One region of the Vibrio glycogenivorans genome, then DNA from elsewhere that is predicted to be linked to it. Evidence: predicted binding sites of a transcription regulator. Region 1 holds the regulator's gene; each other region holds the start of a gene.
The links. Region 1 encodes CRP, which controls carbon source genes, mostly activating them, when cyclic AMP is high. Its sites were predicted from a motif close to TGTGANNNNNNTCACA; they were not measured.

Region 1 (4,614 bases):
GTCGCCGCCATGGTGGGCAAGGTGGCCATTTCTATTCAGGCCTACCAAGCGCGGACTGGGCAACATCAACGAGAAGCCAATGGCAGTCAAGTTGTGCTTCGTCACCGCCCGCATGGGGTCATGGCGGTATTTGGCCCTTATAACTTCCCTGCACACCTACCAAATGGGCACATCGTCCCTGCGCTTTTAGCGGGTAATACTGTGGTGTTTAAACCCTCGGAACTGACACCGAAAAGCGCTGAGGTCGTGATGCAACTGTGGCAGGAGGCAGGATTACCCGCCGGGGTGATTAACCTAGTGCAAGGGGGCAAAGGCATTGGGGTTGCTCTCGCGCAAGCACAAGGAATTGATGGCGTGCTGTTTACTGGCAGTGCGGATACGGGACACTTATTGCATCGCCAGTTTGCAGGTCAGCCGGAGAAAATGTTGGCACTTGAGATGGGGGGAAATAATCCGTTGGTGGTTTCAAGTCAGTTTGGTGAGCTGTCATCGAGTGTGTACACGATACTGCAGTCGGCTTTTCTGAGTGCAGGACAGAGATGTACCTGTGCGCGTCGATTGATTGTGCCGTATGGCGACCGCGGCGATGAGTTGCTCGAGGCGGTTGTTAAGGCGACAAGCAAGCTGATTATAGGGTCACCGTTCGATGATCCGGCTCCGTTTTTGGGGCCACAAATTTCCTCGCAAGCCGCCGAGCGGATCCTTGAGCAGCACGATAAACTGATATCCATGGGGGGACAGTCACTGCTGCAGGCTAAGTCCTTGGGCTATGCATTTGTCTCTCCCGGTATTATCGATGTGACCGCGATTGGTGCGCTGCCCGATGAGGAGTACTTTGGGCCACTGCTACAGGTGATCCGCTACGATAATTTAGAGCGCGCTGTGGCGATCGCTAATCAGACTCGCTATGGCCTATCGGCGGGATTGATTTCAACCGATGATGGTGAGTGGGACTACTTTATTGACCACATCCGCGCTGGGATCGTGAATCGTAATCGCCCCCTCACTGGTGCCAGTGGTGACGCGCCGTTTGGCGGTCCCGGCGCATCGGGTAACTTACGCCCGAGTGCCTATTATGCCGCGGATTACTGCGCTTACCCGATGGCCTCGATGGAGGGCGATGAGCCAGTGCTGCCTGCAACGCTCAGTCCAGGTATTTATCTTGATGATTTAGGCTAAGAGCTTGGTGCGGCGCATTCTTATTTGATATCGGTGATAGGAGGTTATATGCATCCTGAAAATCGTGTTACCGCACTGTTTGAGTGGCTATGGCGCGACTACACGGCTCGCCTGTGCCCCTCAGCGGCTCGTATTCATCAGTTGCTTGAAGAAGACGCACCACTTATTAACGACCATATAGCACTGAGAACGTTTGATCTTGACCCGGTTAGTCTTGAGACGCTGGCCAGGCCGTTTTTGGCTCTGGGTTATGAGCCCGGCGGTGACTATCTGTTTAGCGCTAAGAAGCTGTTCGCCAAGCACTATGAGCACCCAGACCCAACTCTGCCTAAGGTGTTTATCAGTGAACTCAAGGTGCAAGAGTGCTCCGAGTCCCTGCAAGCGATTGTGGCCAAGTTAATCGCGCAGATCGAAGTGGATAAACTAAAGGGTGCAGAGTTCCTTTGTGCGGGGCGATTATGGTCGCTCAGTTACCGTGACTATCAGCAGTTGGCACAGGAAAGTGAATATGCGGCTTGGTTGGCGGCACACGGTTATGGCGCCAATCACTTTACGGTCAGTGTTAACCAGCTCAAGCGCTTTGGTGAGGTGAGTGAGGTCAATCAGCATCTAGTCGAAGCGGGATTTATCATCAACCAAGCTGGTGGTGAGGTGAAAGGCTCACCGGATGTGTTGCTTGAGCAGTCGTCAACCATGGCTGATAAAGTCGTGGTGGCGTTTGATGATGGAGAGTTCGAGATACCCGGAGGGTTTTACGAGTTTGCTAAGCGTTACCCAACCGTGAGTGGTGGGCTTTATTCCGGCTTTGTCGCCGCATCGGCAGATAAGATTTTTGAGAGTACCGATCAATAACTATGCCCTTGCTGGGGGATTGGCAAGGGCATAAAAAACACCAAGCCGAGGTGGCTTGGTGTTAAAGGTTTTACAGCGGTTAGCTTAGCGCGTACCGTAAACCACGATAGTCTTACCGTGGGCAGAAATCAGGTTCTGCTCTTCTAGCATCTTCAGGATGCGACCTACCGTCTCACGAGAACAGCCAACAATCTGACCAATCTCTTGACGAGTGATCTTGATCTGCATGCCGTCTGGGTGAGTCATTGCATCAGGTTGTTTCGCTAGGTTAAGTAGCGTCTGTGCAATGCGGCCAGTTACGTCAAGGAAGGCCAGATCACCTACTTTTTGGCTTGTCACCTGAAGGCGGCTTGCCATCTGCGCAGAAAGGCGCATTAGGATATCTGGGTTGACTTGAATTAGCTGGCGGAATTTCTTAAACGAGATCTCCGCAACTTCACATGGTGATTTAGCACGTACCCAAGCAGTACGCTCTTGATCTTCTTCGAAGAGACCAAGTTCACCGATGAAATCACCTTGGTTAAGGTAAGAAAGGATCATCTCCTTACCTTCTTCATCTTTGATAAGTACCGCTACAGAGCCTTTTACGATGTAGTACAAAGTTTCTGCTTTTTCACCAGCGTGAATCAGCGTGCTCTTTGATGGGTACTTATGAATATGACAGTGTGACAAGAACCATTCTAACGTTGGGTCGGTTTGAGGTTTACCTAGAACCATAAATATATCTTCCTCTGCAGGGTATGCTTGCTGCTATCCATATTGCGCTAAGCCTTGACTAGGATAGTAGCATAAGTGCTCACGACACATGCTGCAAGCTATCTTGTAATTCATACGAGATAGTACCGTTTTTCGGCGACGATTTCTTGATTTTGATGGGGTAAGTTGACCGAAATTTACCCATATTTTGTGCACCTGATCACGTACTGAGAAGTCAGTATGGTGAATGGCCACAGTTATCCTATTTTCCCAGTTTCGATCAGTTGCTGCAGGATAGGGCGCACGATCAATTCCATCGCAAAACTCATCTTACCTCCCGGCACGACGAGGGTGTTGTGCCGCGACATAAATGAGCCATCAATCATCGCCAATAAATAAGGGAAGTCGACATTCTTGAATCCGCGCAGACGGATGACGACAAAGCTCTCATCAAGGCTCGGGATGCCCTTAGCGTTAAGTGGGTTTGAGGTATCGACCGTGGGTACACGCTGGAAGTTAATATGAGTGCGTGAAAACTGCGGCGTGATGTAGTTGAGGTAATCGTCCATCGAGCGCACGATAGAGTCCGTCACCGCCTCTCGCGAGTGGCCACGGTCACGGGTGTCACGGACAAACTTCTGGATCCACTCAAGGTTGACGATCGGTACCATGCCAATCAAAAAGTCGACGTGCTTGGAGACGTTGACCTCACCATCGACCACACCGCCGTGCAACCCCTCATAGAAGAGTACATCGGTGTCATCGGCGAGCTGCTGCCAAGGGGTAAACGTGCCTGGCATCTGGTTGTAAGGTACCGCCTCATCAAAGGTATGTAGGTAGCGCCTAACCTCACCTTGTCCCTCCTCGCCATAACGACGAAAAAACTGCTCCAAAGCCGGAAAGTCGTTGGCTTGTGGGCCAAAGTAGCTGATGTGTTTGCCTTGTTCGCGCGCTTTGCGGATTTCAACATCCATCTCTGGGCGGGTAAAGCGGTGAAAGCTGTCGCCTTCGACCCATGCAGGCTTAACGTCCATCATGTTGAACATCTTGCGAAAGGCTTCTGACGTGGTGGTCGTCCCGGCGCCCGAGGAGCCGGTCACCGCGATAATCGGATGCTTAGCTGACATGACATTCCCTGTCTTAAGTAGTTATATCTTTTGAGAAACTAACCTTAGCGTACCCATGGTTAAATGGCGAGAAGCGGGATTAGAATTTTCGAACTTGGATATCGACGGTGTTATGTAGCTCTGAAAACACGATCACCGCTTGGCCGTTACGGAGCTGATCTTTTACCTGCTCGACCTTGTGATCTAGGCTTATCTCCTGCGCACCGTAATCGGTGCCTTCACGTAACACAAACTCACGCACTAGGTTATCTAGAGTCTCTGTCTCTATCTCTTGCCACGGAATGATCATGACGACCTCTCTTGTTGCTGATCATTAATATTGCCCAAGCTTCCCTATGTGTGATGAGAGAAAACTTGGGCTCAGTGGCCGCTATTATGCCGTTTTTGCTAGGCATTCGTAATAGGCAGGCAGTGCCTCTTCCAGCCAAAATGTCGGTTTTAGCAAGCTGCCGCTGAGAAAGCCGACATGACCGCCGTGCTCAAACAGCCGATAATCGATGTTGCTAGGCAGGATAAATTTCGGGATCACTTCATCGGTCATAAACGGATCATCTTTGGCGTGGATGATCAAGGTCGGGATGGTGATCGCCTTGAGATGATTGATACCAGAGCATTGCTGATAATAATCTTCGGCATCTTTGAACCCATGCAGAGGGGCGGTGATCAAGTCATCAAAGTCTTGCAGGCGCGTGACTCGCTTAATGCTCTGGTAAGTGACTTTTAACTCGCCCTTGATAAGGTGGTGCTTATGCAGGGCGTT
Region 2 (4,614 bases), on a different contig from region 1:
GATTGCGATGGGCGCCTTGGTGTCCAAGGCGCTAGGGGCGAAACACAGACTGCAGGCTAAACGGGTTGCCGCGAGTATCTTGATCACGGCGCTAATGATCAGCAGTTTTGTCAGTTTGATGTTTTACCTGTATATCCCCGAAATGCTCGAACTGCTGGGCGCGGAAGGCTACACTGCAGAACGAGCAGAAGCATACTTGCGCATAATTATCCCCAGTGGTCCGCTGGTCGCGTTAGCGATGGCGGCAGGCGCGGGCCTGAGGGCGGCCGGTGATGCCAAGCGTTCGATGTGGGCAACCCTTTGGGGAGGCATTGTCAATGCAATCCTAGACCCGATCTTTATCTTTGCTCTCGATATGAATGTGGAGGGCGCCGCCACCGCCTCGGTTGTAGCGCGTTTTACCGTGTTCTATTTTTCACTCATGCCCCTTATCCGTGTGCACAACTTGGTAGCTATGCCTTCTTATACCCACTGGCTGGGGCATCTAAAGCCAGTGCTTGCTATCGCTGTCCCAGCAATCATCACCAATACTGCCACCCCAATTGGTAATGCGATCGTTACCTCGGCGATGGCGCAGTTTGGCGAGGATTTTGTCGCTGGTTTTGCCGTGATTGGTCGCTTGACCCCGGTGTGTTTTGCGGTGATTTTCGCTCTATCTGGCGCCGTAGGGCCAATCATAGGACAGAACTTTGGCGCCGAGCGATTCGACCGGGTTGAGGAGACCTTGAAGAACTCGTTACTGGTCACAATCGTCTATACGGTGGTGGTGTGTGTGGCGCTGTACTTTGTCCAAGATTGGATTGTACTGATCTTCAGCCTTGAGGGTGATGCGGCGTCAGTGATTGTCGCTTTTTGCACCTTTGTTGCGATCAGCTTTATCTTCAATGGCACCCTATTTGTTGCCAACACCTCGTTTAATAACCTTGGCAAGCCTCTGTATTCAACCGCATTAAACTTAGGTAAAGCGAGCTTAGGCACCATTCCTTTTGTTCATTTTGGCGCCCAGTGGTTTGGTGCCTTGGGCGTTATGTATGGGCAAGCTGTGGGTACGGTAGTGTTTGGTTTGCTTGCGCTGGTGGTACTGCGTAAACACCTCAGCGATGTAGCCAAAGGTGAGGAGCCTCAGCTAGAAGAAGAGCTGCAGATCACCTGTGTCAATAACCAACCATTTTGTAGTCATGATGCCCTGGTGATTGATGAAGCTCACCTAGCGGTTGATGAGTTGGAGCAAGAGTCGCCGCGCACGCCCTAGCGAACGCATGCCCCAGTGAACGCGTATCCTAGTGAACACATAGTGATAAATGTTGATATCTAGTGCGTTTGCTGTGATGCCAATCGATTGGGCGTGAAAGTCATGCAGATAGTCATCATTGGGCTGGGAGCTCGATCACGAAAATCTGTGGGTGGAGGGTCTACAGTGAACCCATCGTAGCAATGAGTTCACATCAATCACTAAGTGAGCCGCTTTCAAACCTTCTTTTAATGAGGAGCCCATATGACACAGCCTGTTTTTCATTTAGGCGTCACAGCCGACGACCTTGCGGGTGCGACCCTAGCGATTATCCCTGGCGATCCGGCTCGGGTTGAGAAAATTGCCCAGCAGATGGAGCAGCCAACCTTTCTCGCCAGTCATCGAGAATATACGCTTTATCGCGCGCTACTTGATGGAAAGCCTGTTGTGGTCTGTTCGACTGGCATTGGTGGCCCCTCGACCTCGATAGCCGTGGAAGAGCTCGCTCAACTTGGCGTCAACACCTTCTTACGCGTGGGAACGACGGGGGCGATTCAGCCACACGTTCAGGTGGGTGACATGATAGTGACCACCGCTTCAGTAAGATTAGACGGGGCAAGTTTGCACTTCGCGCCAATGGAATTCCCGGCTGTCGCTGATTTTGCAGTCGCTAGTGCGATGAAAACGGCAGCAGAGGAGAGTGGGGCCAATGTTCACCTTGGCGTCACTGCCTCAAGCGACACCTTCTACCCTGGGCAGGAGCGTTATGACACCTTCTCCGGTCGCGTGGTCAAGCGTTTCCAGGGCTCGATGCAGGAATGGCAAGAGATGGGGGTGTTAAACTTTGAAATGGAGTCGGCGACGCTGTTGACCATGTGCGCCAGCTCTGGCCTCAAGGCGGGTTGTGTAGCGGGCGTGATTATCAATCGCACGCAAAAGGAGACGCCGGATCACGACACACTTAAGCTAGCTGAGACGCGCTCGATTGAGGTGGTGGTCGAGGCGGCGCGCAAAATGCTCAGTTAACCGTTCTTTAGTTCAAAGAGTATTCTGTAATTAAACAAAGCGTTAAAGATAAAAATTCCCCTTCCCATGGAGGCATTTAAGGGAAGGGGATAAACTAGATTCGAAAACAAAGCCTGCTGAGGGTATGTTTAATCTTAGCTGGGCATTTTTGCTCGGGCACCGTTGTGCTAGAGAGCGGCAGTGACCGGCTCAACCTCAGCCAAGGGTTGGTAGATCTGCTCGGAAAAGGACTTGAGAATATCGTCATACACATCGGAAATCGCTGTCGAGATCTCGCTGGTTAAACCATAAAGTGTATTAGCATCTATCGCCTCTAATTCTGACTCACTGATCTCATTCAGCTTAGTCATGGCGGCGTGGCACTGCGGCGTAAAGACGATCTCTGGGTCGATGATTTTAAGGCGATTCATACGCTGTAAGATGTGCCCGCAGTAGTAACGTACCTGCTCGGATGCACAGGGCGTGTCTTGCTCTTGAATAGCGATGCGCAGGCGCGTTAGTGTCTCCATGGCATCAAGTACCGCTTGCCAGTTGTAGTGATAGGTTTCATAGAGATCATCACGACCCGACTCCGCCAGCCACGCCAGTACGACATCATCGAGCAAGTACATGCAGTGGCGGATCACTTTGCCGTGCACCATTTGATTCTTAGCTACCGAGACGTCTTGCCACTGGTTCAGCATTGCCTTAACTTTGATTTCCAATACCCGGTATAGGGGCTTACTCTCAAACGGGGCATCATCGACCAGCTGGGTCACCCGGCGAATAAGCTCTGCCTCAACCTGTTGTAACACCGCGTGATCCGCGCCTTTGCGCAGCTTCACTTTGTGCGACAAGCCTCGGTGCTGGCGGCAAAGCAACAGTACCTGACGCATATCCATCACTATGTGATAGCGACGTGCCGATACAGTAGAATTTTGCTTGGAGAGAAACAACAGCAACGCAATGATGCTGATCGAGACAACAATCGAGATAACAACGAACATAGCCAACCCTCCGAAAAAACATCAATATCTATTATCTAGCATTTGCCATGCCAAGAATTAAAGGTAATTAAATCAGTTTATTAGACTATTTTGTTTGTGGAGGGTGCACTAAAATGGTGCGGAGATGTGAAAAGCAGGTGCGAGGTTCGAGGACACGTTGCTACGGGGACGCTGCGCTGCGAGTGAGGAGACGAAGCTATCTGATTATCGGATGCGCAAGAGGCTCGAGCGGTCAAACTCATGCGAAAGACTACTCGCGCCTCGGAACGAAGTGTAACCCGCTCCTCGCCCCTAAAAATAAAGCCAACAGCGCATAAACGCTATTGGCTCTATAAAACTGATCGCGAGATCGAAGCGAGTGCGATTACATCACGCGCATGCCTGGTTGTGCGCCTTCGTGTGGCTCTAAGATCCACAGGTCGCTGCCGCCAGGGCCGGCTGCTAGTACCATGCCCTCTGACATGCCGAACTTCATCTTACGTGGTTTCAGGTTGGCGACCATTACCGTGTGCTTACCAATCAGATCTTCTGGCTTGTAAGCAGACTTGATGCCAGCGAATACTTGGCGTGTTTCGCCACCGATATCCAGTTGCAGCTTCAGAAGTTTGTTGGCTTTTGGCACTTCTTCACACTCAACAATCTTGGCGATACGTAGGTCAACCTTAGCGAAATCGTCAAACTCAATCTCATCCGCGATTGGGTCTTTGCTCAGCTCAGTCTCAGTTTTTGCCGCTTCTGCTTGCGCTTTAGCGGCTTGCTCTGCTGCCGCATCCTCTTTTGATGCTTCAACCATAGCCTCAACCTTCTTCGGATCGATGCGGTTAAATAGCGCCTTGAACTTAGTGATCTCATGGCCGGTCAGCGGTGCTGCGATACCTTCCCAAGTTAGCTCTTGGTTTAGGAAAGCTTCTGTGCGTGCAGCAAGTGCTGGCATGACTGGTTTCAGGTAAGTCATCAGCACGCGGAACAAGTTGATGCCTACAGAACAGATATCTTGTAGCTCCTGATCCTTGCCTTCTTGTTTTGCTACAACCCAAGGGGCTTTTTCGTCAACGTACTGGTTGGCTTTGTCAGCCAGTGCGGTAATTTCGCGGATAGCGCGACCGAACTCACGGCTCTCGAACAGCTCGGCGATGCGATCGGCAGCAGCTGTGAACTCGTTGTACAGCTCAGGCTCAGCGAAGTTATCAGACAGCTTGCCGTCAAAACGCTTGCTGATGAAGCCTGCGTTACGTGAGGCTAGGTTAACAATCTTGTTCACTACATCGGCGTTGACACGCTGAGTGAAGTCTTCAAGGTTAAGATCAAGATCATCGATGCGGCTGTTCAGCTTGGCAGCGTAGTAGTAACGCAGACACTCTGGGTCGAGGT
Region 3 (4,614 bases), on a different contig from region 1:
GGTCGCGGGGCGTATCGTGCCATTTACCCACAAGCTGGCCATGGGCGATCAGGTTGAGATCATTACCGCCAAAGAGCCGAATCCATCGCGTGATTGGCTCAATCCATCACTGGGCTTTGTGACCTCAGGACGCGCTCGCGCCAAGATCAATGCCTGGTTTCGCAAGCAAAGCCGCGAGAAGAACCTAGAGGCTGGGCGCGAGATCCTCGAGGCCGAGCTGACCAAGATTGATGCCACACTCAAAGATGCAGAGCAGTACGCCCTTAAGCGTTTTAACGTCAATACGCCCGATGAGCTGTTTGTTGGCATTGGCAGTGGCGATCTGAAGATTAACCAGATCATTAATCACATCAATGCGTTGGTTAATAAGCCCACCGCTGAAGAAGAGGATCAGCAAGCGCTTGAGAAGCTGCAAGAAGCAGAGCATCGAGCGCCAGCGCAGAGTCAGCCGAAGAAAGATGCGGTTGTGGTAGAAGGGGTAGATAACCTGATGACCCACCTCGCGCGCTGCTGCCAGCCCATTCCGGGCGATGCGATCAAGGGCTACATCACTCAAGGACGTGGTATCTCGGTCCACCGCAGTGACTGTGAGCAGCTCGAGGAGCTGAGCCACCATGCGCCAGAGCGGATCATCGATACCGTCTGGGGGGCCGGCTTTGTTGGCTCGTATGTCTTGACCTTGCGCGTGGAGGCGATGGAGCGTGGTGGTCTACTTAAAGACATCACCTCACTGTTTGCTAATGAGAAGGTTAAGGTCAGCAGTATGAAAAGCCGTGTCGACTATCGCAAGCAGCTGTCGATCATGGACTTTGATCTTGAGGTGACCAATATTGAGGTTTTATCGCGGGTGATCACCCGGGTCGAGCAGATCAAAGATGTTATGTCGGTCAAGCGCCTTGGCTAAGTAACCCAAACTTATTTATAAAGCGGGCAGGGTATTACTGCTCGCTTTTTCTATTTTAAGGAACCAACCATGAGCCATCCGATTGAACAGCTAGAGCAGATCATGAGCCAACTGCGCGACCCAAAAACAGGTTGCCCTTGGGATCTCAAACAAAGCTTTGACACTATCGTGCCTCACACCATCGAAGAAACTTATGAGGTGGTGGATGCGATCCAAAATCGGGACTGGAGCAACCTCAAAGAGGAGCTGGGCGATCTGTTGTTTCAGGTAATTTTCTACAGCCAACTGGCCAAAGAGCAGCAGTTGTTTGATTTTGCCGAGGTGGTTGAGACGGTTAATGAGAAGCTGACTCGCCGCCACCCGCATGTATTCTCCGATGTTGAGTTTGCCAGTGAAGAAGAGATCAGCGCCAACTGGGAAGCCGAGAAGGCAAAAGAGAAGGCCCAGGTAGGCAAAGCCGGGCAAAGTATCCTAGACTCAATACCAAAATCACTGCCTGCGATTTCGCGTGCTACAAAGATCCAAAAGCAGTGTGCTAAGGTCGGTTTTGACTGGCACTCGCTAGGACCTGTGGTAGAGAAAGTACAGGAAGAGATTGAAGAAGTCATGGAAGAGGCGCTGCAGGTGAGCCCTGACAGCGACAAAGTTGAGATGGAGCTGGGCGATCTGATGTTCGCTGTAATCAACCTCTCTCGCCATCTGGATACCAATCCAGAGGTGGCGCTTGGCAAAGCGAACCAAAAGTTTGTTGAGCGCTTCAAAGGGGTTGAAAAGCTGGCTGAAATTCAGGGTAAGTCACTGAATGAAATGACATTAGATCAAATGGAGGCGCTGTGGGTCGAGGTCAAAGCACAGCGGGGTGGTCAATGACAGTGAAGCGCGGCGTTTACAACATCAAGGTTACGAGTTTGATTTGAAGCAAAAAACTTAAAAATGCACTGTGATAGATTTCACGTTGTGGCGGTAAGGGTCTTCTGGTATATTTTCGTCCCGTCCAGATGACTTCCATTTCCCTCATTCAACCAATTTCAGGTTAAACATGACGACAAATTACATTTTTGTTACTGGCGGGGTTGTATCCTCTCTAGGTAAAGGCATTGCAGCAGCATCTCTTGCAGCGATTCTAGAAGCTCGTGGTCTTAAAGTGACGATCATGAAGCTCGACCCGTACATCAACGTTGACCCAGGCACCATGAGCCCGATTCAACACGGTGAAGTATTCGTGACGGAAGATGGCGCTGAGACTGACCTTGACCTTGGTCACTACGAGCGATTCATTCGTACCAAGATGACCAAGCGTAACAACTTTACAGCCGGTCGTGTCTACTCTGACGTCCTTGCCAAAGAGCGTCGTGGTGATTACCTAGGTGCAACCATTCAGGTTATCCCTCACATCACTAACTCTATTAAAGACCGCGTAATCGCTGGTGGTGAAGGCCACGACGTCGCGATCGTTGAAATTGGTGGCACAGTAGGTGACATCGAGTCACTACCATTTATGGAAGCTATCCGTCAGCTAGCCGTTGAGCTAGGTCGCGAGCGCGCGATGTTCATGCACCTGACTCTAGTGCCTTACCTTGCCGCTGCCGGCGAAGTGAAAACGAAGCCAACTCAGCACTCTGTAAAAGAATTGCTTTCTATTGGTATCCAACCTGATATTCTAGTTTGCCGCTCTGATCGTGCGATTCCAGCCAACGAGCGTAAGAAGATCGCTCTGTTCTGTAACGTTCAAGAGAAAGCGGTAATCTCAATGAAGGACGTAGATTCTATCTATAAGATCCCTCAGTTGATTAAATCACAAGGTCTTGATGACCTAGTGTGTGCTCGCTTTGGCATCAACGCGCCAGAGGCTGACCTTTCTGAGTGGGAACAGGTAATCTACGAAGAAGCGAACCCAACCGCTGAAGTGACTATCGGTATGGTGGGTAAGTACATCGAATTGCCAGATGCTTACAAGTCAGTGAACGAAGCACTGAAACACGCAGGCCTTAAGAACCGTCTAAGCGTGAAGATTAAATACGTTGACTCACAAGATGTTGAGAGCAAAGGCGAAGAAGCGCTAGCAGACCTAGACGCTATCTTGGTACCAGGTGGCTTTGGCGACCGTGGTGTTGAGGGTAAAATTCGCGCCGCTCAATACGCACGTGAGAACAACATCCCATACCTTGGCATCTGTCTAGGTATGCAAGTGGCTCTTATCGAGTACGCGCGTAATGTGGCTGGTCTTACCGGTGCACATTCAACAGAATTTAATAAAGAGACCAAGTACCCTGTGGTAGGCTTGATCACGGAATGGGTTGACGGCGAAGGTAAAGTTGAAGAACGTACCGAAACCTCAGACCTTGGCGGCACAATGCGCCTAGGTTCACAGCTGTGTCACCTAGAGAAAGGCACCAAAGCTCGTGAACTGTACGGCAGCGCAACCATCCATGAGCGTCACCGTCACCGTTACGAAGTGAATAACGTCCTTCGTCCGAAGATTGAAAAAGCCGGTCTTAAAGTTTCTGGTCTGTCAGCAGACAAGAAGCTTGTGGAAATGATTGAGAACCCAGCACACCCATGGTTTGTTGCGGCTCAGTTCCACCCAGAATTTACCTCGACGCCTCGCGATGGTCACCCACTATTCGCAGGCTTCGTCAAAGCCGCTGGCCAATACCAGCGCGGTGAATTTGAGAAGTAAATAAAAGGATGTAGGCGGCAGCGGGACTGGCTGTTGCCTTTAAATTTGACATTTAATTTTAAAACGAGAGGAAACATTAATGTCTAAGATCGTTAAAGTGCTAGGTCGTGAAATCATCGATTCACGCGGTAACCCAACTGTTGAAGCTGAAGTACACCTAGAAGGTGGTTTCGTAGGTATGGCTGCTGCTCCATCTGGCGCATCTACTGGTTCTCGCGAAGCTCTTGAGCTACGTGACGGTGACAAAGCACGTTTCCTAGGTAAAGGTGTTCTTAAAGCTGTTGAAGCTGTAAACGGCGCAATCGCTGAAGCACTAGTTGGTAAAGATGCGAAAGCTCAAGCTGACATCGACCAAGTTATGATCGACCTAGACGGCACTGACAACAAATCTAAGTTCGGTGCTAACGCAATCCTAGCTGTATCTCTAGCAAACGCGAAAGCAGCTGCTGCAGCGAAAGGCATGCCTCTATTCGAACACATCGCTGAGCTAAACGGCACTGCTGGCGTATTCTCTATGCCTCTACCAATGATGAACATCATCAACGGTGGTGAGCACGCAGACAACAACGTTGATATCCAAGAATTCATGATTCAACCAGTTGGCGCTAAGACTCTTAAAGAAGCTCTACGCATCGGTGCGGAAGTATTCCACAACCTAGCTAAAGTTCTTAAGTCTAAAGGTTACAGCACTGCAGTTGGTGACGAAGGTGGTTTCGCTCCTAACCTTAAGTCTAACGCTGAAGCTCTAGAAGTTATCGCAGAAGCTGTTGCTGCTGCAGGTTACGAGCTAGGTAAAGACGTAACTCTAGCGATGGACTGTGCTGCATCTGAGTTCTTCGACAAAGAAGCTGGCATCTACAACATGAAAGGCGAAGGTAAGACTTTCTCTTCTGAAGAGTTCAACCACTACCTAGCTGAGCTAGCTAACCAATTCCCAATCGTTTCTATCGAAGACGGTCTAGACGAGTCTGACTGGGATGGCTTCAAGCACCAAACTGAACTACTAGGTGACAAGCTTCAACTAGTAGGT

Region 2: a site for CRP is predicted at 1,377-1,392, ahead of udp (uridine phosphorylase). Genes of this name have one in related genera too.
Region 3: a site for CRP is predicted at 1,844-1,859, ahead of pyrG (CTP synthase). Genes of this name have one in related genera too.

Annotation. Positions count from the first base shown of each region.
Region 1 covers NZ_JBPVIS010000010.1:95,254-99,867, forward strand. Annotated here, with positions in the region: gene astD (succinylglutamate-semialdehyde dehydrogenase) at 1-1,179, shown strand, start outside; gene ACSTTG_RS18495 (DUF1338 domain-containing protein) at 1,228-2,031, shown strand; gene crp (cAMP-activated global transcriptional regulator CRP) at 2,116-2,748, opposite strand; gene ACSTTG_RS18505 (phosphoribulokinase) at 2,985-3,854, opposite strand; gene ACSTTG_RS18510 (YheU family protein) at 3,934-4,143, opposite strand; gene ACSTTG_RS18515 (hydrolase) at 4,228-4,614, opposite strand, start outside.
Region 2 covers NZ_JBPVIS010000014.1:42,229-46,842, reverse strand. Annotated here, with positions in the region: gene ACSTTG_RS20640 (MATE family efflux transporter) at 1-1,252, shown strand, start outside; gene udp (uridine phosphorylase) at 1,496-2,257, shown strand; gene ACSTTG_RS20630 (hypothetical protein) at 2,425-3,243, opposite strand; gene metG (methionine--tRNA ligase) at 3,608-4,614, opposite strand, start outside.
Region 3 covers NZ_JBPVIS010000019.1:45,861-50,474, forward strand. Annotated here, with positions in the region: gene relA (GTP diphosphokinase) at 1-904, shown strand, start outside; gene mazG (nucleoside triphosphate pyrophosphohydrolase) at 974-1,774, shown strand; gene pyrG (CTP synthase) at 1,944-3,584, shown strand; gene eno (phosphopyruvate hydratase) at 3,664-4,614, shown strand, end outside.